2 regions of the Alkalihalobacillus sp. MEB130 genome follow, and region 1 is predicted to be linked to the other one. Evidence: riboswitches for the same ligand, from Rfam matches in the RefSeq annotation. Region 1 holds a riboswitch; the other holds the start of a gene.
What was found. Region 1 has a riboswitch for S-adenosylmethionine ahead of N0O92_RS07850 (methionine ABC transporter ATP-binding protein). Riboswitches for the same ligand answer to the same signal wherever they lie in the genome.

Region 1 (18,551 bases):
ACGCTGAATTTATGGTAGCCAATTCTCTCTATGGTTTGCCGCAAGGTGCTGCTTTTACAACAAAAGGACTAAACACTTATCATGCAGCTCCAGCTATATTGGGGCAAGAAGGATACACATCAGCGGTGCTTCATGGAAATACGGGAACCTTCTGGAATCGCAATGAAATTTATAAATCACTCGGATATGATCGGTTTTACGATTCAAGATATTTCAATATGAAGGAAGAAGACTTAGCAAATTACGGCCTAATGGACAAACCATTTTTTGAACAAGCCATGCCTTATTTACAGTCATTGCCTCAGCCTTTTTATGCTAATTTCATTACAGTTACTCATCATTTTCCGTTTACGCTTGACGAAGAAGACGCAACACTTGCGCCGCATACAACCGGTAATAGGACAGTTGATAATTTCTTCCAAACAGCCCGATATGCAGACGAAGCGTTAGAGCAATTTTTCACTTATTTAAAAGAAGCTGGGCTATATGATGAGTCTATTATTATTATGTATGGGGATCATTATGGAATTTCAAATAATCATAACCGAGCCATGAAAGAAGTAATCGGCAAAGAAGTTACACCTTATGAAAGTGCTGGGTTACAGCGGACACCTTTATTCATTCGTGTTCCAGGAATAGAAGGTAAAGTAATTGAGGAATACGGCGGACAAATTGACCTTCTCCCAACCCTTCTTCATTTGCTTGGTAAGGACACGAAATCCTATGTTCATTTTGGCACGGACCTTCTATCTGACCAACATGATGATCTTATCCCTTTTAGAAATGGAGACTTCGTGAGTTCCACGATCACTGCTGCAGATGGTAAGTTTTATAATTCTGTGACAGGTCAGCTACTTGAAGACGAGCGAATGGAAGAAGCAAACCAACTTCAGGAAACAACAAGACAAAAACTCGCCTTCTCAGATCTTGTTGTCAACGGGGACTTGTTACGCTTTTATACGCCTGATACTTTCACTTCTGTTGATCGCTCTAAGTACAATTACCTCATACACGAGAACTTGAACTTAGTGAATGAAAGTGATTTTGACTTAGTCGATTCTCTCCCAAAGGTTCTAGAATAACCTGATCTCTCTAGCGTTTCATTCACTACAAAGGTGACAATCACTTATTAAACTAAGTGATTGCCACCTTTTTTGATCTAAAACAAATTGCTACTCCTCAGTCACGCGATTTCGAAAAGCCTCTTTTTCAACCAAATATCCATCTTCTTCTATATTATTTTTCGGCTTTTTCATTTCACCTTCTTTTGGAAATGCACCGGGATGACCTTTTCTTTTATGATTAAAACTTTTTCCAGTTGCCAATCGAATCCCTCCTTTAGAAATGGTTCTTCGTTATTTTTTCAAAATATTTTTTACTTATGCATGTTTCCTTTTTATTAACGCGCTTTCTAATAGGAACGGAGAGGTGTTACTCCCTTTCTCCAAGCAAACGGCAAAAAATGATCGTTATCCCGTATAATATTTGTCGAAAAGCATATGATATAAATGTCGCAACGATGGGCTATAGCCAAGCGGTAAGGCAACGGACTTTGACTCCGTCATGCGTAGGTTCGAATCCTGCTAGCCCAGCCATTACATAAAAAGTGCCTGACCCTTGTCAATTTAAACAAAGGTCAGGCACTTTTATTTAACTCCATATAATTTACACTTATCATAAAAGCTTGTCTTTCCAATTCCAAGTAATTTTGCCGCAGCTAGTTTATCCCCACTTGTAACGGTAAGTGCATGAACAAGTGCCCTTTTCTCAGCTTGAGCTAATGTCTCTTTTAATGGTTGAATCGTTTGAACAGTCCCGTTTGTGCTTGCGTTATTAATAGGTGGTTCTTGTTTAATGGAATGATCAGCTTGATCCTTTATGTAAAGTGGTAAATGCTCTAATGTTATAACAGTCCCATCCAATACATTGATAGCTCGTTCTAATACGTTTTCTAGCTCCCGTATATTCCCAGGCCACATGTGTCGTTGGAGCTTGTCTACCACTTCTGATGACAACATCGTCCCCTTTTTATAAAACCTTCTCTCGATCTTTCGTAGTAGATATTGCGAGATAGCTTCTATATCCTCTTTTCTTTTTCTAAGAGGAGGGATTTCTATACTTATGACATTTAATCGGTAAAAGAGATCTTGACGAAACGTTCCTTCCTGTACCATTTTTTCTAAATCTCGATTGGTTGCCGCAATCAGTCGTATATCAATTGGTATTGATTTTTGACCTGCAACAGGTTGGATTTCTTTTTCTTGCAGCGCTCTAAGTAACTTACTTTGTACAGAAAGAGGCATATCCCCAATTTCATCAAGAAAAATTGTCCCCTTATTTGCCAACTTTAAAAGGCCTAGTTTTCCACCTTTTTTCGCTCCTGTAAAAGCACCATCTTCATAACCAAATAGCTCTGTTTCAAACAACAATTCAGGGATAGACGCACAATTAATTGCCACAAAAGGGAAGTCACTCCGCATACTGCTATGGTGTATGGCATGAGCAAATAATTCTTTTCCTGTGCCAGTTTCTCCAGTTACCAATACTGAAGAGTCATTTCTTGCTACCTTTTCTCCTAATGCTTTCGCCACCTGAAATTCATAACTATCTCCAACTAAGTCATCAAACGTATATTTACATGTTCCTTCATTTAATGCTTTATTTTTATAAAGATTCAAAGCATTGCACAGATTTGTTATTTTATTTTTTTGAGCTCTAACATTGTCTGGATCGGAGTAGATAACAGTTCCTAAAGCCCCAACTAATTGACCTTCTATAAAAATAGGGTAGCGATTCGCTATCATAACACTTCCGTTTATTGGATGCAGGTGCTCTATTTCCTTTTGACCTGTTCTAGCTACAATATGCATTCGTGTATTTTCAATGATGGCTTGAACTGGACGACCGATTGCCTCTTCAAACGATATTCCTAAAAATTCACAATAGGCCCCATCTATGTAAATAACGATTCCATCTCGATCGACTACAATGATGCGCTCGATGCATAATTGAATAATTTCCATTAACCATTCAAATGAAAGCCTTCTCATCTCTAACTTCATTGGTTCCCCCCCAATCGATAGCATCATTATAACAAAATTTCTATCCTTTGTTGGTAAAAATAGAGAAAGGGATGTCCAAAAAATCTTTTGGACATCCCTAAGTAACGGATGGAATCGACTTTGCTATTGCCAAACTCCCGATGTACTTGTACGTAGCCTATTCTGAACCATATGAAGAAGTTTTTACTGTGCCGTATACCCACCGTCTAACAAAACGGCTTGTCCTGTAACACCTTTTGCTTTTTCACTACTTAAAAATAGGGCATAATCAGCAATTTCTTGAACAGATAATAAGCGTTTTTGTGGTACTAGTGGGTATAATACCTCTTCTTTCACTTTTTCAACAGGAACATTACGGGTTTTAGCTAAATCCTCAAATTGTCCACGAACGAGAGGAGTATCCACGTAACCTGGGCAAAGAGCATTCACTGTAATATTATGTTCTGCCGTTTCAAGAGCGGCTACTTTAGTTAAACCAATTACCCCATGTTTGGCACTGTTATAAGCTGCTTTTCCAGAAAAACCTATAACTCCATTAATGGATGCCATATTAATAATTCGTCCAAACTGTTGCTTCTTCATGATCGGTATCACATGCTTCATCGCAATAAATGGTGCGATTTGCATTACTTTTATCATGAATTCAAATTTTTCAGTTGGAAATTCTTCAATCGGTGAAACGTGCTGTAGGCCTGCATTATTTAGAAGGACATCAAGTCTACCGTATGTTTCAATCGTTGCATCTATTGCCTTTTTAATATCTTCCTCTTGAGTTACATCGACTTTTAATCCTAAGCAATCATATCCTTGCTCTCTTAAGTCTGCTGTTACTTCTTTCACTTTTTCTTCATCAATATCTGTAAACACAACTTTTGATCCATCCTTAAGAAAGGATTCTCCAATTTGGTAACCAATCCCACTTGCAGCGCCCGTTATAAACGTTACTTTACTTTCCATTGTTGTTCCTCCATTATAAACGAGCATTACGATTTTGATCTATACTACTTAAATTGTTTCAACTACACTCGCTACGCCCATTCCACCACCGATACAAAGAGTAGCCAAGCCATAACGAACTTCGCGACGCTTCATTTCATGAAGCAATGTAACAAGTACTCTCGCACCACTTGCTCCAATTGGATGTCCTAAAGCAATTGCGCCACCATTTACATTTAGTTTTTCTTTAGGAATGGCTAATTCACTACCTACAGCTAACGCTTGCGCTGCAAAAGCCTCATTTGCTTCGATCAAATCGATGTGATCCAATGACAAACCGGCTTTTTCTAAAGCTTTATTAGATGCTGGCACTGGTCCAATCCCCATAATTTCTGGATCAACACCAACAGAGGCATTTCCTCTCAAAACAGCTAATGGTTTGATACCTAACGCTTCAGCTTTTTCTCGACTCATAAGAACTAATGCAGCTGCTCCATCATTAATACCAGAAGCATTTCCAGGCGTTACAGAGCCGTCCTTTTTGAAGGCCGGCTTTAACTTACTAAGCTTAGCTGCCGTAATTCCCGCTCTTGGAAATTCATCTTTATCAAAAACAAGTGGATCTCCCTTACGTTGAGGAATCTCTACAGGGACAATCTCATCATTGAACTTTTCTTCATTCATTGCAGCCTCGGCTTTTTGCTGGCTCCAGGCAGCAAATTCATCTTGACTATCACGGTTTAATTCATATTTCTCTGCAAGATTTTCAGCAGTAACCCCCATGTGATAGCTATTAACAGCACATTGCAATCCATCTTGGATCATGCTATCTATTATTTTGCCATTGCCCATTCTATATCCTGTACGAGCATCCATTTGAAGATAAGGAGCAAGACTCATATTTTCCATTCCACCCGCAACAACAATCTCAGCCTCTTCTAATTGAATAGCTTGTGCTGCGTAATGCACCGCCTTTAGACCAGATCCACATAGCTTATTAATTGTAGTGGAAGGAACACTATTTGGAATCCCTGCTTTAATAGCAGCTTGTCGAGCAGGTCCTTGACCTAGCCCTGCTTGAAGAACATTACCCATAATCACTTCATCTACTTGTTCTCCCTTTAATCCAGCTCGATGTAGAGCCTCCTTAATAACAATGGCTCCTAATTCTGTTGCTGGTGTTTGACTAAGCGAACCCATAAAATTACCAATTGCCGTACGAACAGCGCTTACAATAACAACCTCTCTCATGAAAAAACCCCCTAATATAAATGTTTTAATTGCACTTATAAAACCACGATCTAGCTGAGAATGATCATTTAGCTTCTGTTACTCTAAGGTGGGTTAAAAGCTTATCCTTCTAAAGAATATGTACTTCACCATTCTCTATAGCAAGATTTATGCCAATTCTCTAGTAATGTTACAAGAAAAGTATTTTTAATAGTTTTCACACGTCACCAAACAGACCAGTTAGTCCAAAAAAATTGTCAATTATTTTCAAAATATATCATCATGTAACAGTAAACCCAATCATTCTCATTCCGTTTTATTGGAATATTCCGATAAAACGGAATGATTTAGTAAAAAAAATTCCGTTTTATCGGAATTTACAAGAGAAATAGATAAATAGATTTATCGACCTCAAAGCCACATTTAACTAATAAAGGCTACCTTTTGAAAAGATAGCCTCTCTTCCCTCTTGCCATTCTGAGGATTACGTTTATGTGACTTGCACTAAATAACAGTTCCTCCATCAATACTTAAAACGGTTCCTGTAATGTATTCAGCCTCATCTGAAGCTAAGAATGCATACCCATTTGCAATATCCTCTGGCTTACCCATACGATTTAACACCGATTTATTCCTCATCATTTCTTTTACTTTATCCGGCATTTTGTCTACCATTGGAGTTGCAATGAAACCAGGAGCAATAGCATTAACTCGTATTCCATGCTTCCCTAATTCCTTTGCCCACGATTTTGTCATTCCATTAACGCCCCATTTAGATGCAGCATAATTCGTTTGACCGAAATTACCATATAGACCAACAACTGAAGAAGCGTTCAATATGACACCACTTTTTTGTTCAATCATAATTTTCGCAGCTTCTTGAGCAACATTAAATACTCCTTTTAAATTTACATCAATCACACTGTCCCATTGCTGTTCGGTCATCTTGACTAGTGTTGCATCCTGAGTTATACCCGCATTATTAATGACAACGTCGATTCGACCATAATGATGAATCGTTTTCTTCATCAAATTTTCGACCTCTTCACGGTCTGTTACATCAACATCAATCCCTATGCTCTCTCCATTAAGGTCTTTTATTATTTGTGAAACACGATCTACTTCATCTTTTTTCAAATCGACTAAAACAAGTTTTGCACCTTCTAAGGCAAATTTTCTAGCTGTTGCCTCCCCAATCCCACGTGATGCACCTGTTATAATTGCCACTTTATCTTTTAATCTCATTTTCTGTTCCCCTTACCTATTAGGTATTTACCCAGAAAAGTTCCGAGGTCATAAATAGCACAACCTCTCTCTTCCCAACTTAATAAAGGGTAGAAATCGCTTACAGACAGCAAAAAAAGAAGGAAAACGAGCCATTCACAATCGTTTAATTAGGATTATTTAAACTAATCAACTAGTTAATCCTTAATTAAATGAATATGCTTGATTTCCTTAACGTCTTAGTTACTTACTTAGTACTACTCGCATAAAAATCAAAGAACTTGAACATTTGAGGTTGTGTATTTCTCAAGTGATCAAACATCCCTTCAAATGCATTAATCGATTTTTCACGTACTTTTTTATTTTGAGCGATCGCATGAACAGACGCTTCATGTAGCTGTTCCGTCGATCTTGAATATAGATCAAGAGAAGCCTTACCTGGTAGACTAGCAATCGTTTGGGACTTATGACCAATTTCCTCAAGCTTATTTAACCATTCTTGGTAATCTTGCACACCTAGCTGTTTGCTGTAATTTTCAAAGACAGATTGAGTGTTGGTTTTCCATTCTGTTGTCATCTTTTTCGAATATTCTTCTAATTGCTCTAACTGATCTCTTGTGCCTTCAATCCACTCTTTTTGATTTTCAAAAGCCTGAAGTGTTCGCTGCTCCAATTCTTCAAAAATAGAATCATTGCCCCACCAATCTTTAAAGTAACTGCCCATCACATCGTTAGTTGAGTTATTTGTTTCCTTTTTTGCCGCCATCATAATCCCTCCACAATATAAATTATTTTTACCAGAGTCTGAATCAACCTTGGTATATCAACACAAACAATGCTAGGAAGCAATGTTTATATTACTAAAGTGTTTGGGTGACTGAACCAAGATGTTTTTCTATTTCTCCTCATTTTCTTCTTTTTTTGATGCATATCTTGGTGGTGTGAAGAAATTTGTGTACATATTAAAAAATTGGTTAAGCATCTTTTGATATTGTTCTAGTGAATCGGCCCATATATCTAGATACTGTTCTCCGGCTTTTGTAATGGAATAAATGCGCTTTGCCGGACCGGATGAGGTTGTATCCCAAACAGAAGTAACAAGCTCATCTTTTTCAAGTTGACGAAGAATTCGATAGAAGTTCCCTTGGTCTACAGAGTGAAACCCAAATTGTGTAAGCTTCTGCATTAATTCGTATCCATGTGCATTCCAGTCTTTTAATAAGAGTAGCAATACAGGAATCATAAAATTTTTTGGAGCACTTGCTGTATCTCTTTTTGTTTTGTCTACACTACTTCGCTTGGGAGTCATTCTCTCACCTTCTCATCAAATTATAATAAATAATCCATATGTGTAATTTACACCTATAGGTAATGAATGTCAACCTTTACTTCATTATCCATAATTCACCAAGAAAATACATCATCCGCCAAAATCCCCCTTGAAAATGTCTGATTATAGCGAATTTTATATATATTTTACGAAAAGTTTTTGACGAAATCTTGCACATATACATTTACTATTAAGATGACGAATCTTAACAATTTTCAGAAAGGAGTTTGATTCATGACAAAACAAACGATGTTAGATCCTTTTGCACTTTGGAAAAGCATGTATGAACAAACAGAATCAAATTTAAGCGATGCCATTCACGAAACGCTAAAAACAGAAGAGTATGCAGAATATCTGGGGCATTTACAAAGTGGCTACCTTCAATATCAACAATTCGTTCAAAATGCAACGGATACGTACTTGAAACAAATGAATGTCCCTACACGAGAAGAAATTTCTAGTGTCGCCTCCCTTATTATCAACCTAGAAGAAAAAGTCGAAAATCTCGATGAAAAAATTGAGGACGAGCTACTGAACCAAAACGTTTCCTCAGAAATAACAAAGCTAAAAACAAGCATTACAAGGCTAGATAAGAAAATGACTCAAATTCTAAAAATCTTATCAAATGAGGAAGATGATGCATCGACAAATACGACACCATCACCACCTTCATCGCCTGATAACGAGTAATTTTTTGTAGAAAATCACTATTCATTTTTCTTTTTAAACTAAAAAATAAAAACTCGGAGGAATGTACAATGACAATTATCTTAAATGACTCGGCATTACAACAAAGTGAGAATAAAAGTTTAGCAGGAAAAGTAGCTATCGTAACAGGCGGATCTAGAGGAATTGGATCAACAATTGCGAAAGAATTAGCGAAAAAAGGTGCTCAAGTTGTCATTAACTATAATTCAGCTAAAGAGGCTGCTGATGAAGTTTTATTTGAAATTGAGCAACTTGGCGGAAGCGCTGTCTCCTTTCAAGCAAATGTAGCTAACTTTGACGAAGCTCAATCCCTAGTGGAAAATACACAAAACTACTACGGGAAAGTAGATATTCTGGTTAACAATGCTGGTATTACAAGAGATCGTACGTTCCGAAAGCTTAGTGAAAAAGATTGGAATGAAGTTATTAATGTAAATTTAAATAGCATCTACCATACAACTTCAGCAGTAATCAATCCAATGCTTGAACAAAAATTTGGCCGTATTATTAATATGAGTTCGATCATCGGTCAAGCTGGGGGTTTCGGCCAAACAAATTACTCTGCTTCTAAGGCTGGAATGATTGGCTTCACAAAATCACTTGCGTTAGAGACAGCAAGAAGTGGTATTACAGTTAATGCTATTTGTCCAGGTTATATTGAAACGGAAATGGTGAAAGAAATTCCTGAAAAAGTAAAAGAACAATTAATTAGTAAAATTCCAATGCAACGCTTAGGCCAAACATCTGAAATTGCTGATGCTGTACTTTTCTTAGCAAATAACAGTTACATAACTGGTCAGTGCATTAATGTAAATGGTGGTTTGTACATGTAACGAACAAAAAAGCTAACGAAAAAGGAGCTGGGGCAATGGTTTATTCTGCTACCAAATCAATGGAAACATTATTTGACACCGTACCAGAAGAGTTACAAAAAGATTATAAAAAATTTAAACGAGTGATGGATGTCCTCACAAAAGAACCTGAGCCGAAAGTAGGACAAACGCCGAAAGAGGTTATTTGGACGAAAAATAAGGCTAAGCTTTATCGCTATCAACCCGCAAAAGTAAAAACAAATAAAGTACCGATTTTAATGATTTATGCTCTTATCAATAAGCCGTACATATTAGACTTAGCTCCTGGTAGTAGTCTAATTGAATACTTAACAGATAAAGGGCATGATGTTTATTTGTTAGATTGGGGAACACCAGGTTATGAAGATCGACATATGAAGTTTGATGATTACGTGTTGGATTATATCCCACGCGCTGTAAAAAAAGTTCTTAAAACTTCTCAAGCTGACGAAATCAGCCTACTTGGCTATTGCATAGGTGGGACATTAACCGCTATCTTTACAGCGCTACACCCGAATTTACCTATTCGTAACAATGTATTTTTGACGAGCCCATTCGATTTTAGTAATGCAGGCTTATTTACAAACTGGGTGGACGAAAAATATTTTAATTTAGATCTAATGGTTGATACTTTTGGCAATATTCCAGCAGAAACCATTGATTTTGGAAATAAGCTATTAAAACCTTTAGTAAACTACTTTGGCCCCTATGTTGCACTAGCCGACCGTGCAGATAACGAAGATTTCGTTAAAAACTGGTCCCTCATGCAAAAATGGGTTGGAGATGGTGTACCATTCCCTGGTGAAGCTTATAGGCAATGGATTGGGGAATTTTACCAAAAAAATAAGCTGATCAATGATGAATTGTATATTCGTGGACAACAAGTTGAGCTAAAAAACATTAAAGCAAATGTATTAAACATCGCAGCAGATCGTGACCACATTGCGATTCCTGAACAAACAGAAAAATTGATGGACAAAATTTCTAGTAAAGACAAGACATTCAAACTAATTCCTGCTGGTCATGTCTCTGTAACAATAGGAAAAAGGGCGGTTCAACACACTTACCCACTAATTGAAGAATGGCTAACAGAGCACTCTAAGTAATATTTACAAGGTGTTCTCAAGAAAAGGTGTACTACCTGCCTCTTGAGGACACCTCCAAACTGCTGTTTGATCTTTATCCCTTTTTGTTCCACTACCCGGGTACATATACTCTCATTTTCTGCACCTCCTCTCTTTTATTCCAAAAAAGAATTCCGAGACACTATTTTACATACATAATTGAGTATTATTTTCTAGGGAAAAGAAACTAAATGTACTTTTTTATTTTTTTTTACTTTTTCCTATTGAATTTTTGTTCAAATGTGCTACTCTAGAGGAGCATTAATTGGAGAGTTTGAATTTACTACATCAGGTCTTTCCAAGCAGATAATTTTGACCACTTCCTACTGGAAGGTAAGGCCATACGGACAGCTGGGTCAAATGCCGACTGGCAACTTTGTTGCCTTATTGATTGAGTTAAAAGCTCAAATTTTATAAGTTGGTTACTTTACAACCAGTGCATTTGCACATCAACTTGTGAAACGGTCAATAAGAGTGCTAAAAAGTAATTATTTGCTATATAGACTCTGATCCCTACTTAAGATACTTTGAATATTAAAGAGCTTTCTATCATATTTTTTTCTAATATGATATTCGACACGTATATTTATGACTGTTGTCATGGATTACTCTGCTTTTTAATGTAATTGATGATATCTTAGCAAGTGTTGTGCGCAATTATGCGTTTGGCACTTGCTTTTTTGTTGTTCAAACGTTTTTTGAGGAGTTATACGCATATCCTTTTTGGGTAAAGACATCCTAAGAGTTTATTAAGAACTTCTTTTTATTTGTAAAATTTAATCAGTAAGGAGATAGGATTATGGGAAAAGCACTTATTATTGGTTGTGGTGGAGTCGCATCTGTTGCCATCCACAAATGTGTTCAAAACAGCGAGGTTTTCGAAGAGATTTGTATTGCAAGTCGTACGAAATCAAAATGTGACGACCTAAAAGCAAAACTTGATGGTGGAAAAACAAAAATTACAACTGCACAAGTGGATGCAAACAATGTAGATGAGTTAATTGCATTAATTGAAGAAGTTAAGCCAGATATCGTTATGAACTTAGCTCTTCCATACCAAGATTTAACGATCATGGATGCGTGTCTTGCTACAAAAACACACTATTTAGATACAGCGAATTACGAGCCAGAAGATACAGCAAAATTTGAATACAGCTGGCAGTGGGATTACCGCGAGCGTTTCGAAAAAGCGGGTATCACTGCTCTTTTAGGAAGTGGTTTTGATCCTGGTGTAACAGGTGTTTTTTCTGCACATGCCCTAAAGCATCATTTTGATGAGATTGAGTACATCGATATTCTTGATTGTAACGCTGGAGATCACGGCTACCCTTTTGCAACGAATTTCAACCCTGAGATTAACATCCGTGAGGTTTCGGCGAACGGACGCTACTGGGAGAATGGTGAATGGGTAGAGACAAAACCTATGGAAATTAAGCGCGTTTATAATTTCCCAGAAGTCGGGGAAAAAGATATGTACTTATTGTATCATGAAGAACTTGAATCTCTTGCCGTTAATATTCCTGGAATTAAGCGAATTCGTTTCTTTATGACTTTTGGTGAGAGCTATCTTACTCATTTGAAGTGTCTTGAAAATGTTGGATTAACTTCTATTGAGCCAATTGAATACGAAGGACAACAAATTGTGCCTCTTCAATTTTTAAAAGCACTATTACCTGACCCATCTACTCTTGGTCCACGTACAAAAGGTAAAACAAACATTGGTTGTATTTTTAAAGGGAAAAAAGATGGAAAAGATAAAACATATTACGTATACAACATATGTGACCATGAAGCATGTTACCAAGAAGTTGGTTCTCAGGCCGTTTCTTATACAACTGGTGTTCCTGCGATGATTGGTGCGATGATGATTATGACAGGAAAATGGAATAAAGCGGGCGTCTACAACATTGAAGAGTTTGATCCAGATCCATTCATGGAAGCATTAAACAAATGGGGATTGCCTTGGAAAGAAAGCTTTAACCCAGAGCTTGTCGATCATGAGCCAATTAAAGAAGCGGAGACTGTACGTTAATTATGAAATTTGAAGAATTACCAACACCATGTTATATAGTAGATGAAAGTCTTTTGGAAAAGAATCTGAAGATATTAAACGGGGTAATGGAACGGACAGATGCAAAAATTATCCTAGCTCAAAAGGCGTTTTCCATGTCCGAATTTTATCCATTAATCGGAAAATATTTGAGTGGTACGGCGTCGAGTGGGCTCTATGAAGCGCGTCTTGGTTATGAAGAGATGGGTAAAGAAAACCATTGCTTTGCCCCAGCATATCGTGATGATGAAATTGACGAAATCATTTCTTATTGCGATCATATTATCTTTAACTCGTTCTCACAAGTCGAAAAGTTTAAAGACAAAGTACTAGCAGCTGGAAAAAAAGTGGGGTTACGTATCAATCCTGAACACTCAACACAAGTTGGGCATGCGATCTATGATCCATGCTCTCCTGGCTCCCGCTTTGGTGTTACGATTAAGAACTTCCGCCCAGAATTACTTGATGGTGTATCTGGGCTCCATTTTCACACACTTTGTGAACAAAACTCAGATGATTTAGAAACAACATTGAATGCTATAGAAGAAAAGTTTGGACCATGGTTGTCACAATTAGAATGGATTAACTTTGGTGGTGGTCATCACATTACACGTGAAGACTATGACATTGCATTACTTGAAAAATGCATTAAAAGAATGCAAGATACGTACAATTTAGAAGTGTACCTTGAACCAGGAGAAGCCATTGCTCTTAATGCGGGCTATCTTGTTACAACAGTCCTTGATAAACTTGAGAATGATATCGAGATTGCGATCCTTGATACATCAGCAACATGTCATATGCCAGATGTGTTAGAAATGCCTTACCGTCCTCCTCTCTTTGGATCAGGAGAAAAAAATGAGAAGCCATACACGTATCGCCTTGGTGGACAAACGTGTCTAGCAGGTGATGTCATTGGAGAATATTCCTTTGATCAGCCATTAGAAAATGGCGACCGTTTAATGTTTGGAGATATGGCTATTTATACGATGGTGAAAAACACGACTTTTAACGGCATGCCACTGCCAGCGATCGCTGTCAAAGATAAAGATGGCGATTACCGTATTGTCCGCGAATTTGGATATGAAGATTTTAAAACGAGACTTGCGTAATTTAATACGGACTTTAAAAACCAGATTCTATTACAGAATCTGGTTTTTTCAATATTTACAAAGTGCTCAAGGTGACAGTCTTTAAGTCTGTCATGCGTAGGTTTCAAACCTTACAAACCAACCACTTTTTTTGGACATATATAATTAAAAAGCTGCGGAGAAACATATCTCAGCAGCTTTCAACTTTTGTCCTATCTATTATTTACCTGTTAATGGAATTACGGCTCCATCGTATGTTTCAATAATGAACTGTTGAACATCCTCAGATTGAAGGATTTCAACTAACTTTAAGATCTCAGCACGTGTTTCGTCTTCAGAACGAACAACAATCAGGTTAGGCTGAAGCACATCTTCTCCCTCAAACGCAATTCCGTATGACTCGATATCCACTCCACCTTCAAGTGCATAGTTCGTGTTAATCACAACCACATCGCCTTCTCCAGCTTCAAATGAAGGAGCAAGCATTCTTGCTTCTACTTGCAACTTATCAAATTGTAAGTTTTTTGGGTTTGATACAATATTATCGACTGTTGCTAATGCTCCTTCTTCCACATCAAGCTCGATAAGACCTGCTTTTTCAAAAATTGGTAGGATGCGTCCGTGATCGCTAATTGAATCACTCATAATAATGGTTGCACCTTCTGGAAGCTCATCTAAGCTACTATATTCCTTAGAGTATACACCGATTGGTTCAGCATGAATCGCACCAATATCAACAAAATCATAATCAGGATTTTCATCTAATTGCATTGCTAAGTAACCAGGTGTTTGGAAATAGTTAGCATCAATATCTCCATCACGTAAAGCTTGGTTTGGCAAAATATAATCTTGGAATGTTACAATTTCAAGCTCGATTCCTTCTTCAGCTAAAAGTGGTTGAACGTATTCAAGCACTTCTGTATGTGGAACAGCAGATGCTCCAACTACTAATGTAGAAGACTCAGCTTGTTCCGTTTCATCTCCAGCCGTATTTTCTGTTGTTTCTTCTTCTGATGTACCGCAAGCTACTAGAGAAGCGGATAATGCTGCTACACCCATTAAACGTAAAAACTTTTTCATAATAAAAATCCCCCTGTTATCGTTTATCTGTTTTATTTGTAAAGTAGTCACCAATCCATTGAATGAGAAAGACAATAATTAAAATGACTACTGTTGCAACTAATGTAATTTGACTATTGTTTCGTTGAAATCCTTCAAGGTATGCAAAGTGTCCAAGCCCCCCTGCCCCAATTACACCGGCCATCGCCGTAAAACTTACTAACGATATAGCTGTTACGGTTATGCCAGAAATGAGTGCTGGTAGCGATTCCGGAATAAGCACTTTTTTAATAATATCCCATTTCGTTGCTCCCATTGCTTGCGAAGCTTCAATCACACCTTTGTCAATTTCTCTTAACGCCATCTCGACCATACGAGCATAAAAAGGAGCCGCACCAATGATTAAGGCTGGTAACGCGGCATTTGCGCCAAGCATCGAACCAACTAACATACGTGTAAATGGGATTAATAAAACAATTAAGATAATGAATGGAATCGAGCGAAACACATTTACAATTAAACTGAATATCGTATTAATCCACCTGTTTTCATAAAGGTTACCTTTGCTCGTTAAATACAGAACAAGTCCAAGAATTAAGCCAATAACAAAAGTAGCTGCGATAGAAATACCTGTCATATAGAGAGTTTCTAGCGTGGCGTCCCATAACCGATCCCACTTTACTCTTCCAAACCATTGATCAAGCATGGGCAATCACCTCTACTTCCACTTCTTTTTCGCGGATAAATGTAATTGCTTTAGTGATTTCATCTTTGTCACCTGTTAAAGCAACAAATAAGGTCCCGTACGAACCATCTTGTATTTTTGTCAGTTTTCCTTGGATGATATTAACCTCTATATCAAACTGTCTAATCAACTGAGTAATCAATGGACGTTCCGCTTCTTCTCCGACAAACGTCATCTGCACCACATGCCCGTTCGGATAATCAGCAAGCATATGTTCAACAGCATCGACGGTTTCATCCGTCACCGTAATTTGCTTAACAAATTCCTTCGTCATCTTCTCTTTCGGTTTACGGAATACTTCTATCACAGGTCCTTGTTCAACAATTTTTCCAGCTTCCATAACCGCAACTTGATCGCAAATTTTTCGAATAACATGCATTTCGTGCGTAATTAAAATAATAGTAAGCCCTAAACGTTTGTTAATATCTACAAGCAAGTCCAAAATCGAATCGGTTGTTTTGGGATCCAATGCCGATGTTGCTTCGTCACAGAGAAGAACCTTTGGGTTATTCGCTAACGCACGTGCAATACCAACACGCTGCTTTTGTCCTCCACTCAGTTGAGAAGGATAACTTTCTTCACGCCCTTCTAAGCCAACAAGCTTAATCAATTCATCCACTCGTTTTATTCGTTCTGCCTTTTTCACCCCGGCTATTTCAAGTGGAAACGCAATATTTTGCCTAACAGTTCGAGACCAAAGTAAATTAAAATGCTGAAAAATCATCCCGATTTCCTGTCTAGCTTTACGAAGTTCTGGTTGTTTTAGTTCTGACAGATTTCTTCCGGCAACCACAACGTTACCCTCACTTGGCCTCTCTAACATGTTCAGCATACGTATTAATGTACTTTTTCCCGCACCACTATATCCAATAACACCATAGATTTCACCTTCATTGATAGTTAGGTTAATTCCATCAACGGCTGTAACTGGGCCATTTTTAGTTTGAAATACTTTTTTAATACCTGTTAATGAAATCATCCGTTTCTCCTTCCCCCTACAGCATACTTACCCTATAAGAATACTCAACTTTATTGCAACATTATATATAGTTGTTGACGTTTAATGTAAAAAACCTTTCTGCTAGATGAGCAGAAAGGTTTTTTACATTCCCTTCTCTCATCTTTCAAAGCATCATACTTTGCAGGATTTAGCACCTTCTTAGATCAATATGATCCAACGGTTGCCGGGCATCGTAGGGCCAGTCCCTCCGCCACTCTGGATAAGAGTCTATTATTTAATTAGCTGTTTTTTAGTAGTAGCAATGAGAGAATAATAGCATAACTCAAAAATAATTGTCAACAAACAAAATTAGATTAATATAGTTTTAGTATTCAAAATTATTAAATTATCAGCTTTGTATCTTTTCTTATTTAGGTGCTGAAGAGTTTGAAACTATAACAGTGAAGAAGAACATCTGTCTAATCTTTTGAACTTCATCAGACACGTATTACATCAAGCTTAGAACTAGGTTCGCATGTCTACCCTCACCTTTATGGTGCAAACGGAAAATAGGTGAACGTAACGATAAATAATGCAAACGCCCCCGCGGATAAGTAGATAAGACTTAATAAAATATCCAGTGCGATAACTCCCCATTTGACCCAGCTTTGTTGCTTTAATGCTACTTTAATCAATCGATAATTTATTAGCCCAAGTAAATAGATTGCTAAAATGACGAAGCAAGGTACTACCCATTGTCCTACTGCCTCTGATGTTTCTGTCGTTCGACTTTCAAAAAAACCTGATTGTAGCTTTATTAGTTGACTCACACCGATAAAAACAACCAGCATCACCCCACCGATGCCTCCAAGCCATTTTTTTTCTTGCTTTGTTGTACCAATTAATAAACAAGTGCCCGTTATAGTAAATAGCGCAAATATTATATAGTCGATTGTGAATCCCCCTTTTTCATACAGCTATGGTCTTCCCCTTAGAATATATTACCATTTCTTCATTATATACTCTATACAAGGAACTATTAAAAATCTGTTTAACAAAAGAGACAACGATTTACTATTGACAAGTTACCCACATTCTTAAAATAAGCGTATACAGAAGCGAACAGTGTCATAACTGTTCGCTTCTAATTTAAAATTTAAGCGTTTGAAGTTGTTTTAACAACGTATCCACAATTATTGAAAGTGGGCTCTTGGAATTAGCTAGAGTTCTATGTTTAGAATACAAATCATTATTTCACTGAACCGTTCATTTCTTTTTCTTGCCATTTAAAGTAATAATAGTAACTAGACCAGAAAATGAGATAAACGGCAATGAAAGTTGCAATACTAACTAACAGAGCCATTAAGGTGAGAGGCAACCATCCAATCGTAATAGCCAACATTAACCAAAGTGATATTGAGAGTAAAAAGTGAATGGTGGTTTGCTTAAGAGGGCTCCAATTCTCGATCTCAAAAAGGAGAGATGCCACCCCAAAATAAGCTCCCATGATCATACTTCCAAGCATGTTGTTCCACAAGATTAATACAGGCACCTCAGTATTGGACAGCATTAAGACAGTTACCGTTCCAAAAATGAGAACTGCACTAAAGCCCAAACCAATGAAAATTCTTTTCAATGTTTCCATTATCATGTTTAATCAACTCCTAATATTAGCTTCTTTTTAATCTCCTGCACATACTTTCTTGATACATACTCTTTATTACCAGATTGAAAGTAAACACACAAATTTCCGTTAAACGACAACTCAAAACGCACAATTTTATTGATGTTTCCCACGACTGATTTCGAAAACCTAGTGAAGCCATGATTTTTCAGCAATTCCTCTATTTCATATAACCTCATACTTAACTCAATTGCTTGTTTATTTATTATGGCAAACACTTTACGGTCCTTTGCATAAACAAATTCAATTTCTTCAGGAGATAATAAGATAGACTGTTCTTCGTCAATCCCTATAATGCGTCTAGAGCTTTCTCCTTGTAATTTTCTCACTATCTCTTCAAGCTCTTTCGTCCACTCTTTTGCTTGAATCGTAATAGAAAGCTGATCATACTTTTCGTTAATATCAATGTTTACTTTCATTCACCTACCTCCTTCTTCCTCACTATATCATCAAGATCACTTCTATTTGGAAATAATTTCATAAGATGTATGTAAATGCGAATAAGTAGTTGCTTTTG
Region 2 (3,725 bases), on a different contig from region 1:
TCTTGCTTCATAAAAAGCCTCACCCACTTCATTACCTTTTTCTACTTCAACATAAATATTTTCTATATTGTTAAGTTCTTTCATACCGGTAGTTAGGAGTTGGCTTCCAACTCCCTTTCCTTGTTTACTCGGGCAAATATACATAGCACCTAAAGTTGCTTCTAGCTCATTTGAGAAAAAGTTGGCAAAGCCAATCACTTCCTTGTTCATGGTTGCAACAAGAAATAAAGATTTCTTTATTCTCAGCTCCATTCTTTCATCTGAATAAGCACTTTCAATAAACTTGTTTTGTACATCAATTGGAATGAGTCCTTCATATGTATGGTTCCATGTTTCTTTCGCTAATTTTTGTATGTCAACAATGTCACCATTATTTGCTTTTCTTATCATAGTGTTACCGAACATTGGACTACCTCCCCCATCTAGATAACAAGGGAGCTGTCACTTTGACAACTCCCAACTTTTTTACTTTTTTACGCTAGCAATAAGCTCATTCAGTTCCGGCGAGAACCCTTTTACAGCTTGATCGCCTACTACTGTAACGGGAACACCCATAAAACCAAATTTCTCCACTTCTTTTTGATATTCCTCACTAGCCATAACATCTCTTACTTCAAAATCAATGCCTTCATCCTTTAGCATTTTTTTCACATAGGTACACTCGACACAGCCATCCGTTGAATAGACAATTACTTGTTTACTCATTCAGCAACTGCCTCCTTAATTGCTTGTGTTGTTATTTTCCAATGTGACGTATTCCAACGAACCTTTCCATCTTCAAGTAAGAAAATTTGAGGTGATTCGTGCTTAATTCCAAACTGTTCTGCAATTTGATTAGAAATTGGTCGATCTTCAATTACTAACACAATGGCTGCCGATATGTTTGTCTCTTTCACATAAGCCTGAAATTCTTCATGAGCTTTTGCGCTTATTGGACAGGTTGTACTATGTTTAAAAAGTAAGTGTTTTCCTGATTGTTGTACAAACTGATTCATCTCTTCAATGCTTGTTAGTTGTTTCATCGTAAAGTAACACCATCCTATTGTTGAATACTTTTCAATTACATTACCACAATCAGGAAGAAATGACTATGAAAACGATTGTTTCTTTTTCTTATTAGAATTATTTGATAAAAGCTTTTCTTTTTTATTCATCTCAGGTAAAATTAAGGAAAGCGCTTACTCAAAAAATAAATTTATACTAAATAGGTGATAACATGAAACGAACGCAACCATTCTTAATCATTTTTAGTGGGTTATTAGCTTTGTACTCAATTTATCAAATAGTTAACAATTTCATGCAATCTAATATGTTCATTCATATCCTTGCGTCAATATTGTTTGGCACAATCTGTTTAATTGAATATCGTAGCTATAAAAAGAAAAGGAAAATCAGAAATCAGCAACTTGCTCAAGAGCAACATTAGTCATAACAGTAAAAAACAAGAACCAAGGTGAATCTCACCTTGGTTTCTTGTTAACATAGATCAGTATGTACTTTTAAATAGTCTATAGACCCTCAAAATCATCTTCAGACAGATCAAACTCTTTTATCATCTCTTTTATGATTAAATCAATCCCTTTAACTTCACCTAGATTGATTTGTTTTATCTCAATAAGTTTCTCATTATTCAATTGTTCAAACAAAGCATTTTTTTTACATATCAGCCGTTGAACGTAATTTCTAAGATGAGCTTTGTCAATTTGTTCCGACACCATTTACCAACTCCAGAATAGATTACCAACAAAGAGTACATATAGGTAAGCTTATTATAAAACGAATCTATGTAGAAGTCGAATAAAGTAGAAAAATATTATAAAAAAACAAACCGACTCCAATATTAGTAAGAAATTTCTTTCATCTGTTTCAAGTCAATCAGATGTTCACATATTGGAGTAATCTCGGTAACGACATCCTTTTTTATTATCTGTTTTATTTCATTTTTCTTTTGTTTAGCTGCTGTTAATTGAGTAACAGTGGTGAAGAAAATACATGATTGATTTTTTAGTGATTGGTCTTGTCTTGTTGTTGGGTCATGTAAATCAAAAAACAAATCTACTATTTCTGTATAAGATACTTTCCACGGATCAAACCAAATCTCTACAATATCTATGTTTGCCCCTTTTAATTGTCCAACATGAACATTTTCAATCCCACGAATAACTGTATAAAAAGGTTTTTTACTAAAAAATTCACTTGCTCCAAACACTGCTCTTTCCATAATTTGCTCGCTCCTTTGAGCGATAAGCCTTCTATTCATCAAAAAACCTCTCTTTGTATGAAAAGAGAGGTTAAAATGATTTTATCCATCCTCTCATCTTTCAAAGGTTAAAACCTTTGCAGGAATTAGCACCGTTTAAGTCTAAAATCGACTTAATGGTTGCCGGGTGTCATAGGGCCTGGTCCCTCTACCACTCTGAATAAGAAGTTTATCGCTATTTAATTATTTTTTTTAATCATGTAATTGTTATTAATAATAACAATTCCTTATCTGAAATTCAAGTACTTTTTTAAAAATTCGATTTTTTCAACAAAATACACATGAAATCATGGAGGTATCTAAGGGGCCATTTACTTTCTTGGCGTTGTTTTCTCTTCCCAATGCGCTAAATTATTAGCATCTTGCTAAACCTTCGCAGGAGATCATAAACCCAACTTTTTCTATTCGGTGTTTTCTTGTAGTGTTTTTATCAGTTCTTCGAAATTATCATTAAACCTGCCTATTTCATAATCATAGAAACCAGTGTTTACATGATTCCTAGAAGATTCTCTAATAGCACTTGATATATTCAAGGAAGCATACACTATACAAAAACTTAAAAGTACAATTGCACCCGTCATCGATAATTTTGGTTTCTTCGTTTCCAAGTAGGTCCCTCCTAAAGACGTTCAATCTTGTTTTCTTTTAGTTTACCACCAATAACTAACAATTTGTTCCAGTATCTTAATAGTAGATTAAGTAAAACAATGAAATCACTGATATAATAGCATTCTTGCTGTTACTGGAAAGTGATCTGAAGCATCACTTTTAACCACACTTACTTCATCTACGGCAAAATCAGAGCTATGGAAAATATAGTCAATTTGCCAATCTTCACTATAATACGTTTGAAAAGGTATGCCTTTATTGCTTTTGATTAATCGGTCATTCCAAATGTGATATTCTTGTTGACTCGGTACGGAATTTAAATCTCCCGTTAAAACAATTGGCCCATCAATCGTTTTTATTTTATTATTGATTTCTTCAATAGCTCTTGAGCGCTCTTCTCTGTTTAGTCCTAAATGGGTGTTGATGATATGAATGGTATGAGTGTCCGATATTTGAAGCTCTACAAAGATCGCTGTTCTCGTTTCTATACGGTTCGAAAATGTGAGTGTTTGTTCGTTTATAATAGGAAACGTAGTTAAGATAGCATTCCCATAGTAAAGGCCAGGATAGGCTAAGGAAGGAGAAAAATAGGCGTTCATGTTAAGTTCTTTCGCAATCACATTCACTTGGTCAATGAAATTGGATCGCAAGCTATTCCTTTCAACTTCTTGTAAACTGATAATATCCGAATCTAAAGATTGAAGGGTTTCGATTGTTCTATTAATATCTACTCTATTATCTTGTCCCTTCCCATACTGTATATTATAAGATGTAACCGCTATCAAAAAATCTTCTTCTAAAAAAAGCTTGTTATTATGTACTGATATAAGTGTTTCCTCTTTATTCAATTGATGAT

Region 2: another riboswitch for S-adenosylmethionine. It lies ahead of N0O92_RS13535 (peptide-methionine (S)-S-oxide reductase); the one in region 1 lies ahead of N0O92_RS07850 (methionine ABC transporter ATP-binding protein).

What each region holds. Positions count from the first base shown of each region.
Region 1 is NZ_JAOANA010000006.1:22,632-41,182, reverse strand. It holds gene ltaS (lipoteichoic acid synthase) at 1-1,082, shown strand, start outside; gene N0O92_RS07925 (hypothetical protein) at 1,173-1,325, opposite strand; tRNA gene N0O92_RS07920 (tRNA-Gln) at 1,521-1,595, shown strand; gene N0O92_RS07915 (sigma-54 interaction domain-containing protein) at 1,647-3,062, opposite strand; gene N0O92_RS07910 (3-hydroxybutyrate dehydrogenase) at 3,246-4,019, opposite strand; gene N0O92_RS07905 (acetyl-CoA C-acetyltransferase) at 4,068-5,249, opposite strand; gene fabG (3-oxoacyl-[acyl-carrier-protein] reductase) at 5,733-6,473, opposite strand; gene N0O92_RS07895 (hypothetical protein) at 6,700-7,218, opposite strand; gene phaQ (poly-beta-hydroxybutyrate-responsive repressor) at 7,348-7,761, opposite strand; gene N0O92_RS07885 (poly(R)-hydroxyalkanoic acid synthase subunit PhaE) at 8,017-8,472, shown strand; gene fabG (3-oxoacyl-[acyl-carrier-protein] reductase) at 8,541-9,323, shown strand; gene phaC (class III poly(R)-hydroxyalkanoic acid synthase subunit PhaC) at 9,359-10,447, shown strand; gene N0O92_RS07870 (saccharopine dehydrogenase family protein) at 11,265-12,497, shown strand; gene nspC (carboxynorspermidine decarboxylase) at 12,500-13,627, shown strand; gene N0O92_RS07860 (MetQ/NlpA family ABC transporter substrate-binding protein) at 13,826-14,686, opposite strand; gene N0O92_RS07855 (methionine ABC transporter permease) at 14,703-15,371, opposite strand; gene N0O92_RS07850 (methionine ABC transporter ATP-binding protein) at 15,364-16,389, opposite strand; SAM riboswitch class I at 16,525-16,637, opposite strand; gene N0O92_RS07845 (hypothetical protein) at 16,902-17,204, opposite strand; gene N0O92_RS07840 (DUF3021 domain-containing protein) at 17,600-18,001, opposite strand; gene N0O92_RS07835 (LytTR family DNA-binding domain-containing protein) at 18,004-18,453, opposite strand.
Region 2 is NZ_JAOANA010000012.1:105,064-108,788, forward strand. It holds gene N0O92_RS13510 (GNAT family N-acetyltransferase) at 1-405, opposite strand, end outside; gene N0O92_RS13515 (glutaredoxin family protein) at 466-705, opposite strand; gene ytxJ (bacillithiol system redox-active protein YtxJ) at 702-1,022, opposite strand; gene N0O92_RS13525 (hypothetical protein) at 1,217-1,426, shown strand; gene N0O92_RS13530 (hypothetical protein) at 1,509-1,718, opposite strand; gene N0O92_RS13535 (peptide-methionine (S)-S-oxide reductase) at 1,841-2,221, opposite strand; SAM riboswitch class I at 2,312-2,427, opposite strand; gene N0O92_RS13540 (hypothetical protein) at 2,662-2,868, opposite strand; gene N0O92_RS13545 (endonuclease/exonuclease/phosphatase family protein) at 2,974-3,725, opposite strand, start outside.